Regions from separate parts of the Cobetia sp. UCD-24C genome, predicted to be linked through region 1. Evidence: predicted binding sites of a transcription regulator. Region 1 holds the regulator's gene; the other holds the start of a gene.

What was found. Region 1 encodes PhoB, which activates phosphate uptake and scavenging genes when phosphate is short. Its sites were predicted from a motif close to TGTCATANNNNTGTCANA; they were not measured.
Region 2: a site for PhoB is predicted at 2,683-2,700, ahead of phbB (acetoacetyl-CoA reductase). Genes of this name have one in related genera too.

Annotation. Positions count from the first base shown of each region.
Region 1 covers NZ_LJTD01000006.1:77,488-86,502, forward strand. The annotation lists gene yccS (YccS family putative transporter) at 1-1,950, opposite strand, end outside; gene AOG28_RS10110 (DUF2780 domain-containing protein) at 2,141-2,557, shown strand; gene AOG28_RS10115 (hypothetical protein) at 2,726-3,082, opposite strand; gene AOG28_RS10120 (HU family DNA-binding protein) at 3,256-3,531, opposite strand; gene AOG28_RS10125 (NAD(P)/FAD-dependent oxidoreductase) at 3,782-4,981, opposite strand; gene AOG28_RS10130 (chorismate--pyruvate lyase family protein) at 5,321-5,878, shown strand; gene ubiA (4-hydroxybenzoate octaprenyltransferase) at 5,946-6,836, shown strand; gene phoB (phosphate regulon transcriptional regulator PhoB) at 7,060-7,749, shown strand; gene phoR (phosphate regulon sensor histidine kinase PhoR) at 7,757-9,015, shown strand, end outside.
Region 2 covers NZ_LJTD01000017.1:23,785-32,799, reverse strand. The annotation lists gene AOG28_RS16890 (tetratricopeptide repeat protein) at 524-1,489, opposite strand; gene AOG28_RS16885 (EVE domain-containing protein) at 1,624-1,959, opposite strand; tRNA gene AOG28_RS16880 (tRNA-Met) at 2,129-2,205, opposite strand; tRNA gene AOG28_RS16875 (tRNA-Met) at 2,249-2,325, opposite strand; tRNA gene AOG28_RS16870 (tRNA-Met) at 2,378-2,454, opposite strand; gene phbB (acetoacetyl-CoA reductase) at 2,825-3,571, shown strand; gene AOG28_RS16860 (DUF349 domain-containing protein) at 3,723-6,575, opposite strand; gene minC (septum site-determining protein MinC) at 7,101-7,859, shown strand; gene minD (septum site-determining protein MinD) at 7,942-8,760, shown strand; gene minE (cell division topological specificity factor MinE) at 8,757-9,015, shown strand, end outside.

The sequences.
Region 1 (9,015 bases):
CAGCGCCGAGAGATAGCCGAGCACGGTGTGCGCGTGGAGCAGGAAGCCGAAGCCCGGTTCGACATCACGACGGAAGTGGCCGGGCTCCTTGCGCGCGGTGGCCAGCAGATTGGAGAAGGCCGCGTCGGCGTTGTGGGCATTGCGCCGCGCCAGGCGGTAGGCCAGATCATCGCGCTTGCCGTGGCGATACTGGGACAGCACCTCGCCCAGATAGCGGCCGCTGGTCTTGAGGCTGACGCCGGCCTGGCGATAGAGCTTGCGGCCCTGCCAGTCCGGCAGGATCAACACCACCGAAAGCCCGGCCAGCAGGCCACCGACCAGCGTATCGAACAGGCGCGGCCAGATGAGATCGAAGCCATCGCCGACCTGGTTGAAGCACGCCAGCACCATCAGCGTGATGGCGGCGGTGGCCAGGGTATAGCGCGAGCCACGGGTGGCGAAGAACAGCACCCCCGCGACCACGGCGATACCGGCCTGGATCGTGGGCGCCGGGAACAGACTGATCAGCGCCCAGCCGGCGACCAGACCGATCAGCGTGCCCAGAATTCGCTGCGCCAGCGTGCGGCGCGTATCGCCGTAGCTGGGACGACACACGAACAGCCCGGTCAGCAGAATCCAGTAGCCCTGGGTCGGGTGTACCGCCAGCAGCACGCCATAGCCGGCCACCAGCGTCGCGGTCAGGCGCAGCGCATGCCGGAAGATCGGCGAGCGCGGCGTCAGGTGGCTGCGGATACGCTCGAACATGTCGCGCGTGCCGTGGGGCGAGCGGTCCAGCAGGCTGTTGTCGCTTTCATTGCTGACGGCTTCGAGATCATTCAGGCGCGCGATCTGACCTTCGATCAGGCGCAGGTTGCTGGCCAGTGCCTCCAGCGCCTGCATCAGATGTTGCCACTCGGGCCGCTGCTGTTGCTTGAGATAGACGAGCGAGGCATTGAGGTCTTCCAGCGCCTGCTGGCTGTCACTGGCATCGAAGGGCTGGCGCATCAACAGCGCCTTGCCGAGCCCGCGACAGGCGCGCCCCTGCTGCTCCAGCAGGCGCTGACAGCGGAACAGGATATCGTGATGGAAGAAGGCGTCCGTGAGCTGGCCGTAGGGATAATGGCTGGAGCTGGCGCGCTCGTGGAGATCCTGGGCGATGAAGTAGAGCCGCAGGTAGCGGTCGAGCTTGGTGGTATCGCGTCGTCCGGCGAGGCGCCGGAAGACCATCTCCTTGGTCTGGTTGAGCGCCACCACCACGCGGCCGTTCTGCTCGGCCAGCGCCAGACGCCGGGCGGACTGGTCGACATTGCGCAGCGGCTCGAACAGCTGCGCCTTGAGAATCAGGTAGCGCCCCAGCTCACGGTAGAGCGTCGCCATGCTGTGCTTGAGCGGCTGGCGCGAGAACAGCGCACACCACACGACCGAGAGCAGGCCATACCAGGTCGCCCCGACCACCAGCAGCAACGGCTGAACCAGATTGATGCCCAGCCCCGGCTCCCGCAGCCACTCGGGCAGGCTGCGCTCCAGCACCGCGATCTGACCATCTCCATGCTGCTGCTCGAGGCTGATCATGGTGTAGACGGCCAGAATCAACGAGGCGCGCGCGATGGCGCCGTAGCGGGCATCGATGGCGCCCAGCATCGGCATCGCGAAGGTGGCCAGCGCCAGCCCGATCACGAAGGGCAGCGGCATGCCGAACAACAGCTCCACCGAGACGGCGGCGATGCTGAAGCAGGCCAGCGTCATGCCCAGCGCGCGCAGTCGGCCGCGCCAGTGATCATCGGTTTCCGCCAGCCCCGAGGCGATCACGCCCAGAAACAGCGGAATCACCACCGCCATCTCGTCGAGCCAGAACCCCACCGCCATCACGCCACCCAGCGCGATCAACATGCGTAGCGAATAGCTGAAGGCATCCAGCGTCCACAGACGACGCAGGGAGTGCATGAGGGAGTCCAGGAGAGAGCGTGTCATGAAGTGTTCCGTGACCAGGGCGCCGGGCAGCGCATTAGACTTTAGATTTATATCGCTAGCATAACACCCCGTTCTGCCGTGTCCGAGAGCCATGGCGCATGCAAGCGTTGGCAGGCGCGTCGAATGTCGAATCGCCGCGACGTGCCACTCTGAAGACTCCTGACCTCATTGGCTTTCATGGAGAATACCGATGCATCCTCTTATCGAACGCGTCACTGGCTCCCTCGGGCTGTCACCGGAAATCGCCGAGCAGGCGGTCGGCATGGTTCTCAAGTTCGTGCGTGAGCAGGGGCCGGATGGCCCGGCCGCCTCACTGCTGGGCGCCATCCCGGGGGCGGAAGGCCTGATCGGCAGCGCAGGCGAGGAAGCCGCCGAGTCCGGTGGCGGTGGCCTCATGGGCGGCCTGATGGGCGCCGTCAGCGCCTTCACCGGCGGCAGCGGTGGCGGTGCGCTGGAACTGGGCCAGAAGCTGATGGGGCTGGACCTGAACATGGACCAGGCGCGCGGCGTGGCCGATGAGACGCTGAGCTATGCGCGCGAAGAAGCCGGCGATGGCGTGGTCGACCAGGTGCTCGAAGGCATCCCGGGCCTCAAGCAGTTGCTGTGACGCCTCGAGGGCGTTGAGAGGGTCTTCTCGAACAGCCCCTCGCAAGTAAAGGCTCGCAAGAAAGGCTCGCGACAACTGCTCGTGGCAACAGCTAGTGACAAAACAGAACGCCCCGCTGATTCTCTCAGCGGGGCGTCTTTCGTTCATGCAGGCACGGCACAGGGTCATTCAGCGAATGCGCTTGAGCAATGACTGCAAGCGGTTGAGCTGGGCCGAATCGCCGACCAGCCGCACGCGCTGGTCCATCAGGCCTTGCAGGAAGGCACGCGGCGAGGGCTTGAGCAGAAAGGCCACCGCACTGTCGCTATCGGCGAAGCGCAGCTCTAGCTCGGTATCCACCGGCAGGCCACTGCCGGTGGTGACGCCCGCGTGGGACATGCGGTAGTGACGCGCGATGCTCATGTCTTCGGTCGCGACACCCCAGTCCAGTGGACGCTTTTCCAGCTCGGCACGAAATTCGGGGTCACGCTTGAAGGCCCGCTTGAGCAGCAGACCCAGCACCCACAGCAATATCTTGAGCTTCATGGTGTCATTCCTTGAATCGCGAAGCGTCGGTCACGCAGGCCATATGAAAATGCCACCGGCCCCGCAGGGCGGAACCGATGGCATCAGCATGACAGCCGACAGGGCTTTTGATGACGACGATTGAAAGCCATGGCGACAGCCACCCCGGGTCTGCGCTGAAGCACGAGCCGAGGTTACTTGGTCACTGCATCCTTCAACGACTTGCCGGGTTTGAAGGCAACGGTCTTGCTGGCCGGGATGGTCAGCGGCTTGCCTGTCTGAGGGTTCTTGCCGGTACGCGCCGCACGCTGGCGCACGGTGAATGACCCGAAACCGATCAGTGAGACGTCATTGCCTTTGGCCACGGTATGAGTGATCTCGTCGAGAATCACGTTCAGTACCTGACTGGCCTTGTCCTTGGATAGATCCGCACGCTCGGCGATGGCCGCAGCGAGTTCTGGCTTGCGCATGAAAAGCCCTCCTGGTTTGGCATTCTGCACGGGCGGCCAAGCCGCCGTTTCCATTGTTGTTCTTGCACTTGCTAGCGGTGGCGTATGGCGGCGACGCAATCCGCTCCCGGCAAGCTTTGCCGTATCAAACCTGTCGATGGCAGCAATCTGTCAGACTCCGCCCGCTGAGCAGCATGTCTGACGGAGCATTCACTATCGTGCCTGACCGCGCTGGCAGCAAGGGATTTACGACCATCGATCATGGCATCGCCTAGCCTAGCAACGGCGGCGCCTGCCGCGCTAGCTCGACTTTCCTGCGAACGGCGGCGCCTGTCAACGCATATCCAATCAAGCGTTCGTTCATATCCAGTGCACGCGCTTCGAGGTCATCGCCTTCACCGGTGATTTCCCAGCGCGCCACGGCCGAACGCGGCGGATAGGCCACCACCGGCAAGACCGGTGTCTTGACCAGCACCGGCCACGCCTTCCAGTCGAGCACGCTCGGCTCGCCACACAGGTTGGCCGCCAGGGTGCGCGCGGCCATCTGCAGCGGCTGGACATACATGGCATTGACGCCCTCGACACTGGCGCAATCGCCCAGCGCCCAGATATGCGGCTGGGAAGTGGCCAGGTGGCGGTCGACACGGATGCCGTCGCCACCGGCGCTCAGGCCCGCGGCCTGCGCCAGACGAATGCGTGGCGCCAGCCCGGTGGCCAGCAGAACCACGGAGCCCGTCAGGCGACGACCGCTCTGCAGGCGCACCTCGACCGGCGCGGCCTGACGTTCGGCCTCCTCGCCCGAGCTGGCGGCGATGGTCTCGACCATCTCGCCCTGGCGACGCGTCACACCGAGTCCATCCAGCGCCGCGCCCAGACGCTGCCCCAGCGCTTGCGGCAGCAGCCCATCCAGCGGAGTTTCTTCCGGCGCGACCAAGGTGACGCGGTGGCCGGCGGCCGTCAGATCATTGGCGTATTCACAGCCGACCAGTCCGGCACCGACAATCACCACGTGTCCGTCTTCCCCGCGCTCGCGGGCCTTCGTCAGCGTCGCGCAAAAGGCCGCATAGTCGTCGAGGTCATTGATGCTCTGCACGCGTGAGGCCACTTCCGCGGCGACGGGGAAGGGACGACGCGGCGCGGCACCGAGTGCCAGCACCAGCTCGTCATAGGCCAGACACTCCTCGCCCAGCCATAGCTGGCGGGCATCACCGTCGATGGCAGTGACGCGTTGATGGGTACGCAGCTCGGCATTCAGCTCGTCCACCAGCGCCACCGGCGCCTGACGCGACAGGTCGGTGGCCGACATCTTCTTGGCGAAGGCGGTGGACAGCATCGGCTTGGCGTAATCGTGGCCGCTGTCCTGGCTGATGAGGATCAGCCGGCTGTCCTTGTCACGGGCACGCAGCGCGCGCGCCAGACCAATGCCCGCCATGCCGGTACCAATGATGACAAGGGTGCGAGGGTCGCGCATGGCACCATCTCCTGAGATCGATCCGAGGGAAGCGCTGATGAAAGAGCGCCAGCAGCGTCCGTCATGAACGCCGATGAATGCGCCCAGCATACCAGCCCGCCAGCAGTGCAGGCATGCCTGAGCGGGAGGCCTTGCCGCCCGGCCATGCTAGACTCGCCATTTCGTCATCCTGACAGGGAATTCACCGTGGTCCGATGCCCAGCAGGCGAGCCTCATCGCGCAGCGCTCACGCCACAGTCCTCCACCTGTGAGGCGCCTCATCCGTCAGCCGAGACCCTATGCAAGCCTGCGCCTCGCTGGCCTTCGCCCTCGCGCACCGCACCCGTTGCTTCGGCGGCGGTGCGCCGTCATTGGCAGCCGGCTGCCACGCTGCAAGGTGTCATGCCGGCCGGCTGGTGGGCGTGGCTCTCCTCGACGGACTCGCTGACCCAGCGTCTTGCCAGCGCCATGCAGCAGCAGGATGAACGCGATGGCCAGCCCTTCCGGGGCCTGCGCGTGCGCCTGCTGCTGCAGGACACCGGCCCCGCGCGGCTGGATGAGGCACGCCTGCTGGGCATCGGCCCACGCCGGCATGTCTGGCGACGCGAAGTGGCGCTCTGTCATGGCGATACGCCATGGGTGATCGCACGCTCGCTGGCGGCGCTGGACCTGGCCCACGGTCATCGCCTCTCGACGCTGGGCGAGCGCTCGCTGGGCCATTGGCTGTTTCGCCAGCCCGATCTGACCCGCAGCGCCATCGATGTCAGCCGCGCCCCGCTGGTGCTTTCGAGCCCCAGGCCGCTGGCCCGCACCACCAGCCTGTGGATGCGCCGTTCGATGTTCTCGCATGGCCGCTTCAAGGTGCTGGTGCAGGAGGGCTTCACGCCGGCCTTCCAGCACGCACTGCAGCTGGCCTGAGCCTTGTGGCCGACTGGCCTCGTTTCCCTCTCTTCCCTTGCCCACTACCACCCGCCCAGGAGCCCCGATGACCGCGTCATCCACTTCCGCCGCTTCGCGTCCTTCCAGACTGGCCGACTACCTCGCCCTGACACGGCTGGACCGCCCCATCGGCACCTGGCTGCTGATGTGGCCGACCCTGTGGGCACTGTGGCTGGCGGCAGATGGCATTCCCGAGCGCACGACCCTGCTGATCTTCATCGCCGGGGTCTATCTGATGCGCGCCGCCGGCTGCGTGATCAACGACTACGCCGACCGCCATTGGGACAAGCATGTCGAGCGCACGCGAGACCGGCCGCTGACCTCGGGTCGCATTTCGGAGCGCGAGGCGCTGACGCTGTTCGGGGGGCTGGTCGCGGCCGCCTTCGTGCTGGTGTGCTTCACCAACCTGACCACGGTGCTGCTGTCGATCGTCGCCGTGCTGCTGGCGGCCAGCTATCCGTTCATGAAGCGCTTCCATCATCTGCCCCAGGTGGTGCTGGGCGCCGCCTTCGGCTGGGCGATTCCGATGGCCTTCGCCGCGACGCTGGAGGAGGTGCCGACATACGGCTGGTGGCTGTTCGCGGCCAACCTGATGTGGACGGTGGCCTACGACACCGCCTACGCGATGGTCGATCGCAACGACGACCTCAAGGTGGGCATCAAGTCCACCGCCGTGCTGTTCGGACGTGCCGACAAGCTGATGATCGGTCTGTTGCAGCTGGGCATGCTGGTAGTGTTGATCAGCATCGGCCTGCAGCTGGCGCTGGGCATCTTCTACTGGCTGGGGCTGGCTGCCGCCGCCGGCACCTTCGTCTGGCAGCAACGTCTGATCCGTGAGCGTGAGCGTGCGCCCTGCTTCCAGGCCTTCCTCAACAATCATTGGACGGGTCTGCTGATCTTCGCCGGAATCGCCCTGGCGACCTGGCCGATGAGCTGACGCCTGCATAAACATTAGTATTATTTAATTTAAAGCGACCCCTGCCCTCTATTGCTCCCCAGCCCACGGTTCATGCCTGCCTGCCGCGCCTCCAAGGCGGCTGGCAGGCTTGCGTGCAAGCTGCCATGCTGGCAGTTGTCATCTCGTTGTCATATAAGCGGGTTGTAATCGTCATCGACTTGTCATTCTGGCGCGTGCGCCGACTGCTGCATGGGATCTAGCGATGAGCTCCAAGACCGTACTGATTGTCGACGATGAATCCTCGATTCGCGAGATGATCGCCGTTGCCCTCGAAATGGCGGATTACCGCGTGCTGGAGGCAGACAATGCCCAGGACGCCCACGCCATTGTCGTCGATGAAAAGCCCGATCTGCTGTTGCTGGACTGGATGATGCCGGGCACCAGTGGCCTGGAGCTCGCGCGGCGTCTCAAGCGTGACGAGACCACCTCGGAGCTGCCGATCATCCTGTTGACCGCCAAGGGCGAGGAAGACAACAAGATTCAAGGCCTGGAAGCCGGCGCCGACGACTACATCACCAAGCCCTTCTCGCCGCGCGAGCTGGTCGCCCGTCTCAAGGCCGTGCTGCGTCGCACTACTCCCAAGGGGGTCGAGGAGGCGGTGGAAGTCGAAGGCCTGATGCTCGACCCGGCCAGCCACCGCGTCACCGCCCACGGCAACTCGCTGGATGTCGGCCCGACCGAATATCGCCTGCTGCAGTTCTTCATGACGCATCAGGAGCGTGCCTACACGCGCAGCCAGCTGCTCGATCAGGTATGGGGCGGTAATGTCTATGTCGAGGAGCGCACCGTGGACGTGCACATCCGTCGCCTGCGCAAGGCGCTGGGCACAGGCCATCAGCATCTGATCCAGACCGTCCGCGGCACCGGTTACCGCTTCAGCGCTCAGGCCTGAGGGATTCATGCGCTATTGGACCAACGAGCTATGGCGCCTCGGCTACCTTGCCGGTGGCTTCGGCCTGATCGGTGGCCTGCTGGGCCATCTGGGCTGGGGCCTGGCGCTGGGCCTTTCGCTGTATCTGTTCGTCCATCTCAAGCACTTGAAGAGCCTCTACACCTGGCTGATCACCAATCCCCATGAAGAGCCGCCGCCCGGCGATGGCGTCTGGGGAGACCTGCTCGATCGTCTCTACCGCTACCAGAAGGGCCAGCGTCAGGCTCAGGAGCGACTGCGCAGCATCCTCAACCGTATCCAGGAATCCTCCGAGGCCATGCGCGACGGCCTGGTGATGCTAGACAACCACGGTGACATGGAATGGTGGAACAGCGCTGCCGAGCAGCTGGTCGGCCTCAAGGCCAGCCACGACCGCGGCCAGCACATCACCAACTATCTGCGTGACCCCGTCTTCATCGACTACTTCAATCGGCTGGCCTACCGCGAGCCGCTGACGCTCCAGTCGCCGCTGTCTGACAACCTGACGCTGCAGATCTCCATCACCCTGTTCGGTGACAACGAGCGTCTGGTCATGCTGCGTGACGTCACCCGCCTCTATCGTCTGGAAGAGATGCGCCGCGACTTCGTGGCCAATGTCTCCCATGAGCTGCGCACGCCGCTGACGGTACTGGCCGGCTATCTAGAGACCTACTCCGATTACGCCGATGACCTGCCACCGCGCTGGCAGCGTGGACTGGGCCAGATGCAGAGCCAGACCGACCGCATGCAGCATCTGGTCGAGGACCTGCTGACCCTGTCACGCCTGGAAACCGACGAACTGTCCGATAACGGTCGCTGCATCGACATGAGCGCCCTGCTCGGCCATATCCGCGACGACGCCGAAGGCCTGTCCCAGGGGCGCCACACCTTCTCCATCGAGGCCGATGCCAGCCTGTCACTGCGCGGTGAGGAGCAGGAGCTGCGCAGCGCGATCTCGAATCTGGTCTTCAATGCGGTGCGCTACACCCCCGAAGACTGTCACATCACCCTGCGCTGGAAGGCGGATGACCAGGGTCTGCTGGTCGAGGTGGAAGATGACGGGGATGGCATCGACCCGGTGCACCTGCCGCGCCTGACCGAGCGCTTCTACCGCATCGACAAGGGCCGCAGCACCGCCACGGGAGGCACCGGCCTCGGGCTTGCCATCGTCAAGCATGTGCTGATTCGCCATCAGGGCCATCTGGAGATCGACAGCCATCCCGGCGAGGGTGCGCGCTTCCGCTGTCA
Region 2 (9,015 bases), on a different contig from region 1:
GTTTCGTTGGCAGCTATCGCTCATCGCAAACTTGAATTGAGAATCATTATCGTTAACTCTGAGGTCAGGCCGCTCATCGGGAGGGGCTTGTCATCAGGAGATGCGACGATGAGACATGAGGTGGCAGAGACGCCGCGACAGGGGCGGCCAGCAAGCAGGAATGCAGGCGTGACGGCCTGTCGTGAATGGTGTTGTCAGGGCGGGAGCCTGCGCCTGGCGCGTTCGTCGCCGCCATCTTCCCGCTGCCGTGCTCCCGCGGCGTCATCTGCCACCCCGTCTGCGCCAGACGCCGTGAAGTCTGCGGGCCAGGAACTAGAGGTGGACTTTCCGCCCAGCGTGCGCGAATCGCGTGCTCGCCCCTCGCTTCTCAAGGGCTGGAGCCGTCGTTAGCCCTTGAGTCGGTGCGACGGCTGGCCCTCAATGACAAGGCCCCGCTTCCTTTACCGGGGGCGGGGCCTTGTCGTCTGTGTGGCGTGTTCAGCTCATCAGTGCGGTCAGCAGCAAGATCAGCGCATCAGCACGATCAGTACATCAGAGCGAACAGTTGACGGCGGAAGCGCACGGTCAGCTCATGGGTCGCACCGAGGGCGTCGAAGACACGCAGCAGCGTCTTGCGTGCCAGATCATCGCCGTACTGGCGATCGGTCTTCACCAGGCTGATCAGGGCATCCAGCGCCAGCTCGTAATGGCCATCCGCCAGATCACGCATGGCGCGCTGGTAGCGGGCTTCGCTGTCGTCCCGCTCGATCATCGCCTGCACCTCTTCGGGCGACGGTGCCTCGGCGATGAAGTCGATGCGCGCACGTACACCACGCGCCTGGGCGCCGTCACGGTCTTCCGGCTTGAGGGAGTCCAGCAGCTGACGGGCCTCTTCACCATTACCTTCGGCGACCAGCACCGAGGCGAGGTGGATGCGGTATTCCGGTGTCTCGGGGGATTCCTGTGCCAGTTGCTGATACAGCGCCTTGGCGGTGACGAGGTCGCCGCTTTCCAGTGCAGTGGCCGCCTGCTCCGCGAGGCTGGGGCCTGCCCCTGCCGCCGGCTGGACCTTGTGCTGCTCGAGGAACTGGCGAATCTCGGCTTCCGGACGTGCGCCGGTGAAGTTGCCTGCCAGACCGCCCTGGATGACCAGCTTGACGTCCGGCACCGAGCGCACGCCCAGCTGAGCGGCGATGTCCTGCTGCTCCTCGGCGTTCAGCTTGGCCAAGATGAAGCCGCCCGCATATTCACGTGCCAGCTTCTCGAGGATCGGCGTCAGGACGAGGCAATGCTCGCTCTGCGGCGACCAGCAATCCAGCAGTACCGGCACTTGCTGTGAGGCTTCCAGCACCTGCTGAAGATTGCTCATGTCCACATCGATGATGTAGGTGTTGGCGTCTTCTGCCTGGCGCGGTGCACTGGCGGCACCGCCGCCGACCACCCCTTGTGGCTGGGCGGCGGTGGTGTCATTGCCGGTCAGTGGCTGGCCGGTATTGGGATCGATGATCATGGTGCATGCCCCGAAATTCTGTCTGCGATTCAAGGCTCGCGCGCGAGCCGGTTGGCCTGATGATGCGGCCCGTCGCAGAGGAGTTCAAGGCGCTGCCGGACACTTCCTCGCGCGAGCGTCCCGGGCGCGTCGGTTCACGGCAGCAGGGTGTCGCCGGCCAGGCTGGCGATGCAGGCGGCTTCGCTCTCGCTGAGCGGCATCACGGACAGGCGTGCGCGGCGCACCAGGTGGCTGTCCGCCAGCTCGGGCCGGGCCTTCAGGCGCGCGATGGGCAGGGCGACGGCCAGTCCGACCACCGCAGGCAACTTGCAGCTGGAGTGCTGGATGAGCACGACATCACCGAGCTGCATCTCGCGCAGGAAGTTGCGCGCCTGATAGTTGCGCACGCCATCCCAGAGCGCCGGTGATTCGCGGCGCAGGTCATCCAGCGAGAAGGCATCGGGTTCGGTCTTGACCAGCCAGTGGCGCATGCAGGCACTCCCTTGGGACTGACGTGATGAGTGTGAAGGGCCGGGTGTGAAGAGGCCCGGTGTGGATAGGAGTAGCCAGGCCCGTGAACCGGCTTCCTCGCCATCATCGCACAGGAATTTCACGCATACGAAAAAGGCCTGATGCATGGCATCAGGCCTTTCGAATTCTTGGTAGCGGGGACCGGATTTGAACCGATGACCTTCGGGTTATGAGCCCGACGAGCTACCAGACTGCTCCACCCCGCAACACTGGGTACTGCCTTTGCTCCAACTCTGACGCATCAGAGGTTGGTAGCGGGAACCGGATTTGAACCGATGACCTTCGGGTTATGAGCCCGACGAGCTACCAGACTGCTCCATCCCGCAACATCACGTTGGTGTCTGACCGGCAATTGCCTGATAGGCAACGACTTGTCAGTGGTAGCGGGGACCGGATTTGAACCGATGACCTTCGGGTTATGAGCCCGACGAGCTACCAGACTGCTCCACCCCGCATCAACGTGGGGCGTAGTATAAGGATATACAGTGCTGCGTCAACCGTTATCCCGTAATTGACGCAAACTTCTCGTGTCCGGTGAGTCGTCACCAACCCGTCTGCGCCTCTTGAGCGATTATCGGCATCTTGTGTGAGAGATCTGCTACATACATTCCCGCTGCATCCTGTCCATACTGAGGGTGACGCGCCTCGCGCAGGCGGATGGCAGGCGTCACAGAGTGCACGATTGTCATCAGGCTGTTAGAGACGCGGGTCATTGTTGTCGTTGCAGGCATTCTCGTTTTCTCAGGGCGGGGGTGTCCGCAGATTCGCCAAGCTGTGCCCAAGCCAAGGACACAGGACGTTCCAGGATTAGGGAGACACAATAAGATGACACAAACAGCACCCGTCGCATGGGTTACCGGTGGTACCGGTGGCATTGGTTCCGCTATCTGCCGCGAGCTGGCGAACCAGGGGTATCAGGTAATTGCGGGTTACAGGAACAAGGAAAAGGCAGAGGGGTGGCTGTCGGAACAGCGCGCTGCCGGGTTCGAGAACATCGCACTGTCCGGCATCGAGCTGGACAACTTCGAAGCCTGTCAGGCAGGCGTCAACGAAATCCGCGAGCGCTTCGGTCCGATCGCGGTTCTGGTCAACTGCGCCGGCATCACGCGTGATACCTCCATGCGCAAGATGAGCTATGAGCAGTGGCGCGAAGTCATCAACTGCAACCTCGACAGCGTCTTCAACACCTGCCGTGCCGTCATCAATGACATGCTGGAGCACAAGTACGGCCGCATCGTGAACATCTCCTCCATCAATGGCCGCAAGGGCCAGTTCGGCCAGGTCAACTACTCGGCCGCCAAGGCGGGCATGCATGGTCTGACCATGGCGCTGGCGCAGGAAACCGCGACCAAGGGCATTACCGTCAACACCCTGTCGCCGGGCTACATCGCCACCGACATGATCATGAAGATCCCCGAAGAGATCCGTGAATCGATCCGCGAGACCATCCCTGTCAAGCGTTATGGTCAGCCGGACGAGATCGCACGTGCGGTCGCCTTCCTGGCCGACGAGAAATCCGGCTTCATCACCGGTGCCAACCTGGATATCAATGGCGGCCAGTTCATGGGCTGATGCCCTGCGCTAGCGCGAGCCAGTGCAGGGTTGGCACCCGGCCCCGCCTGGCAAGAGAATGAAAAAGCCCCCGTCTCTCTCGAGGCGGGGGCTTTTCGTTGCCATGGCTTCAGTCTTGCGTGCGCGTCGTCACCAGCTCAAGAGCACTGGCTCAGTGATTGAACAGCGCATCGAAGCGCGGCAGTTCGGTCTGCCAGGCGTCCCAGTCCAGCGGACCGTTGGCGAGCAGCGCATCCAGCACCTCATCCAGCTCTTCTTCACGCTCCATGCGCTCACCCAGCTGCTGGTTGATGCGCGCGACCTGCACGGTCAGGCGGCGTGATTCATCTTCGCTGCCCAGCGGGGCCTCGAACAGAATGGCCAGGTGGACACGCAGCTCGGCCAGGCGCTCATTGGCGGCGCTGCAGTTGCTCGGCAGGGCCTGGCGCATCTGGTTGCGCGCCGCATTGGCCTGACGGCTGTTGTCGTCGAAGGCCGAGGTGTTCGGCAGCTCGACATCCTGCACGTCGCCGTTGCGAGCGCTGGCATCCGCCACGGCGTGCTGTTCGAGCAGATCACGCCATTGCTGCCATTCCTCGCGCAGTTGCAGGGCGTGCAGTTCATCCAGACGCTGCTCACGACGCTTGAGAATGCCGGTCCAGCGACGACGCATGCCGTCACCCCGCTTGCCGCGCGGCAGCGGGCCGAGGGTGTCGGCTTCCTTCAGGGCGTCATCGAGCAGGGCGGCGTCTTCCAGCGTCTCCGGCTCCCAGCTGTCGAGGCGCTCGATCAGCGCCTGCCACTGATCCAGACGTGCCTGCTCGCGGCTGTCGCGGTCTTCGCGGTCCTGGTCGCGCGCGGCGAAGATGCGGTCGCACGCCGCGCGGAAGGCGGCCCACAGGCGTTGCTCTTCGCCCTTGGGCGCGCGGCCCATCTCGCGCCAGCGACTCTGCAGTGCCTTGGCCTGTTCGGCGCGGGCACGTGCCGGTGAGTCCTCATTGGCCAGCGCCTCGACGGCATCGACCAGTGCCTGCTTGGCGGCGGCGATCTGGCCCGCGCGGCTGTCGATCAGCCCCTGCAGTGCCGTCAGTGCCTCACCGAATCGATGCGACAGCTGGCGACCGGGGCCCGCGGGCACCGGCGTGTGGCGACGCCATTCCTCACGGGCGCGATCACGGATCTGGCGCAGGGAGTCGGGGTCGGCATCATCCATGGCGTGGCCGTTGAGCGATTCGAGCTGCTCGCAGAGCGCTTCGCGCATGGCCAGATTGTGTTCACGCAGCTGCTTGCGCGATTCGCGGTAATCCCGCAGGCGCAGCTTGATGGCGTCAGAGGCGGTGCGGAAGGCCTGGCTGGCATCGCGGCTGGCGGCCGCATCACCCAGCTCGCGCCATTGTTGAATCAGCTGCTGATGCTGGCGGTCGCGCTGCTCATCGCTGATGTCATCACGCTCGCTCAGGGTGGTGATGGCCTCGAGCAGCTGCTCGCGCTTGGGCGCCGCGACGAAGTTCTGCCAGTCACGGAGTTCCGCGACACGCGCGCCCAGCTGGCGCAGGCGTGTCTGGCGGGCATTGTCGAGCTGGCCTTCGGTGCGATCGCGCAGTGAACGATGCAGACGGCTGGCCGGCTTGAGCTTGCCGGCATCGAGATCCGCTTCCAGGCGTGCCAGTTCGGCATCCAGTGCGTCCAGATCCAGGCTCGCCTTGCGCGCAGCGCCGTCGCTCTCGCGGGAGGCGTCGGCTGACTCGGCGTCTTGTGCAGGGCTGCCATCGAGCGCGTCCTGCTCCTGCGCTGCCTCTTCCGGCTCTTCCGGCTGCGCCGCGCTGATCGCCTGACGCACCGCATTCAGGCTGGCAGTCTGCGGCAGACCCGCAGGCCAGGCCACTTCGCTTTCCAGACGACGCAGCTGGTCGATGTCATTGTCGACCAGCGCGGCATCCAGCTCGCCCTGGCACAGCTGATGGCGATGCCAGGCATCGAGGGCATCCTGAAGCTGCTGTTGCAGGCGCTGCTGACGTTCGAGCAGTTCGGCCGGGGCCGAGAACTGGTCGGTCAACTCGCTCCAGCGTTCTCCCTGCAGACGGCGCTGGGCCTGCAGGCTGGCGAAGTCGTGGTCATTGACGCAGTCGCGGCTGTAGAGGTCTTCCCGCGCCTGATCCACGGCGCTGAGGATCTCTTCCAGGTGCGTATTGAGGTTGGCGCTCAGGCGCTCATGGGCGCGAATGGCTTCCTCGCGGGCCTCATGGTCGCTGATGACCTTGTGCGCCTGCTGGCGCGCCTCTTCGAAGCGCTGTTGAATCTCGTAGTCCGCGGCCGGCAGACGCTCCCACTCGCGCAGCAGCGAGCGGTAACGCGAGGGCACGCTGTCTTCCCACGCCTGACGCGGCAGCTTCTCCATCTGGCGCAGCAGGTTGTCGCGGCTGGCGGCCAGCGCGTCGGCCTGCTGAGCATCGGCGCGGCGCTGGGCGAGAGTGTCGCGCGCCTGACGCTGCACGTGGCGGTCCCGCTTGGCATCGCGCACCAGACGCTCGAGGCCGGCCTGGCTGGTGATGCGGGCGGCGGCAGCATGGCGCACGGCGGCGATGGTGTTGTGGCAGGCCTGGTGGATCAGCGCCTCTTCATCTTCCAGACGACTCAGTGCGGTCAGACGCAGTTGCTGGTTGTCGCCGCGGGACGCCACGGCGGACAGCAGTTCGCTATCGTCCAGGCGCTCGACCAGCTGTTCACGGCTCAACAGTGAGGGCGCATCCTGGCCGCCGCTCAACAGTTCGATCAGGCGCTCGCGTACCAGGCCATCGGCGCGGTCGAGCAGCGGCAGCAGGCGCTCGGGAGATTGCATGCGCGTCAGGGCGGCATGGCGCACTTCCAGGGCGTCATCTTCGAGAATCAGGGTCTCCAGGATCTTGCGCTGGTCTGGAATCTCCGGATCAAGCTGGTCAGTGGCAGCGGAGCGAATGGCAGGGTTGGCGTGTTGCCAGCGAGGAGTGAACAGGCGGCCAGTGAGGCGGGAGAGCAGTCCGGTCATGAGAGAGCGGTTATCCAGGCAAAAAATAGAGGGGCGCAACAATTGGCCGCACACTCGGCGGGTGCAATCGGGTGGGCACGACGGAGTGGGCGGAGTGACGGCGCATGAATTTCGTCACCCCGCTATCTTACCAGTCACAGCCCCCCGTTGTGTGGTATCGCATGTCGATCGATGTGCCTTATTGCACGCGCGCGGCGGCGTGCAGGGCGACCGGCGGCGGGTGGCAGGTCGGCAAGGGAGCCACGTCGTAGGCTCGCGACACCTGACAGTGCCTGCTGCTGGCCGTATCATCAGTTGCAGCACTGTGTTCGCTCACATAGTTTTGTACGTTACCGCTATGCCATTCAGTGTCTGTCATTCATGCTCGGCGCCTATCAAGCAGTCGCTGTGCCGTGTGCGACGGCGAGCTATGTTATTCAGGTGGCCTTTCCATTCGAGGGTCGCCTTGAGGATGCCGTGAACAGCACGTGCATCATCAAGAGTGTCGGAGGGCTTCGACACTCCTTACGCAACCGGAGTCAGGTCATGAGTCTCAGTACGGACAGGGCCCCTCAGGCCTTCACCTTCAAGGGCGGCATGCTGCCGATGACGGTCATGGAGCTGGTCAGCGGTGATCCGGAGCAGATCCGTGCTCAGCTGGCCAGCAAGCTCAGCCAGTCGCCGGCCTTCTTTCAACATACGCCGGTGGTGCTGAGCGTCGAGAAGCTCGACGAGCCGCATCTGGCGCTGGAGCGCATCTGTGCCGTCTGCCGAGGGCACAAGCTGCTGCCGGTCGCGGTGCGTGGCGGTGGAGACCCGGTGCGTCAGTCCGCCTGGGCGTTGGGGCTGGGGTGGTTCCCGCCGCAGGAGAATCGCGGGCGCTCCCTCGAGTCCGTGCCGCCGGTGGCCGCTGAACCGGTCGCCGAGCCTGCCGAGATGGTCGCGGACAGCGCGGCTGAAAAAGCGGAGCCAGCCCACGCCAGCAAGGTGTATCGCGGCACGGTGCGCTCGGGCCAGCAGGTCAGCGCACCGGAGGGCGATCTGGTCATCATCGGCGCGGTGAATGCCGGCGCCGAGATCCTGGCCGCCGGCAGTGTGCACATCTATGGCGCTCTGCGTGGCCGCGCGCTGGCGGGTATCCATGGCGATCGCAACGCCAGCATCTATTGCAAGGAACTGCACGCCGAGCTGCTCTCGGTGGCCGGAACCTACAAGCGACTCGATGACATCGACAATCGCCTGCTGGGTGCCAATGTCGAAGTCGTGCTTGAACACGACCAACTCTGTATCGCACGACTCGGCTGACCCCAGCACTGTGTTCTGAACGATATCCAATATTTACAGGTGATCCTCGCTCGGCGAGGGACTCTCAGCAAGGAAGATACCTTTGGCCAAGATTATCGTAGTGACGTCAGGCAAGGGCGGAGTCGGCAAGACGACCAGCGCCGCCGCCATTGCCACCGGACTGGCTTTGCGCGGCAACAAGACCGTAGTGATCGATTTCGATGTGGGCCTGCGTAACCTGGACCTGATCATGGGCTGCGAGCGCCGTGTGGTCTATGACCTGGTCAACGTCATCCAGGGCGAAGCCAATCTCAAGCAGGCCCTGATCCGCGACAAGCGCATCGACAACCTGCACATCCTTCCGGCCTCCCAGACCCGTGACAAGGACGCGCTGACGCTGGAAGGCGTCGAGAAGGTGCTCGACGCGCTGCGCGAGGAGTTCGATTACGTCATCTGTGACTCGCCGGCCGGTATCGAGCGCGGTGCCCAGCTGGCGATGTACTTCGCTGACGAGGCCGTGGTGGTGACCAATCCGGAAGTCAGCTCGGTACGTGACTCCGACCGCATCATCGGCCTGCTGTCTTCCAAGACGCGTCGCGCCGAGAATGGCGACACCCCGGTGCGTGAACACCTACTGATCACCCGTTACCATCCGGCGCGCGTCACCGGCGGTGACATGCTCAACCTGACCGATATCCAGGAAATCCTGTCGATCCCGCTGATCGGCCTGATTCCGGAATCCGACGCCGTGCTGCGCGCGTCCAACCAGGGTGTGCCGGTCACGCATGACCAGAAGAGCGATGCCGGCCAGGCGTACGTGGATTGCGTGTCCCGCCTGTTGGGCGAGGAAGTGCAGCTGCGTTTCCATGAAGTCGAGAAGCGCGGCCTGCTGGCCAGAATGTTTGGAGGGGGGCGCAAGTGAAATTACTGGATTTTCTGAAGCGAGAGCGCAAGAAGACCGCCAATGTCGCCAAGGAGCGGCTGCAGATCATCGTCGCGCACCAGCGTAGCCAGCGTGACCAGCCGGATTACATGCCGATGCTGGAGCGTGAGCTGCTCGAGGTGATTCGCAAGTATGTGCAGGTCGACCAGGATGCCATCAACATCTCGCTGGACCGCGAAGACGACTGCTCGGTGCTGGAACTCAACGTCACTCTGCCGCGCCCCGGCGAGGCCT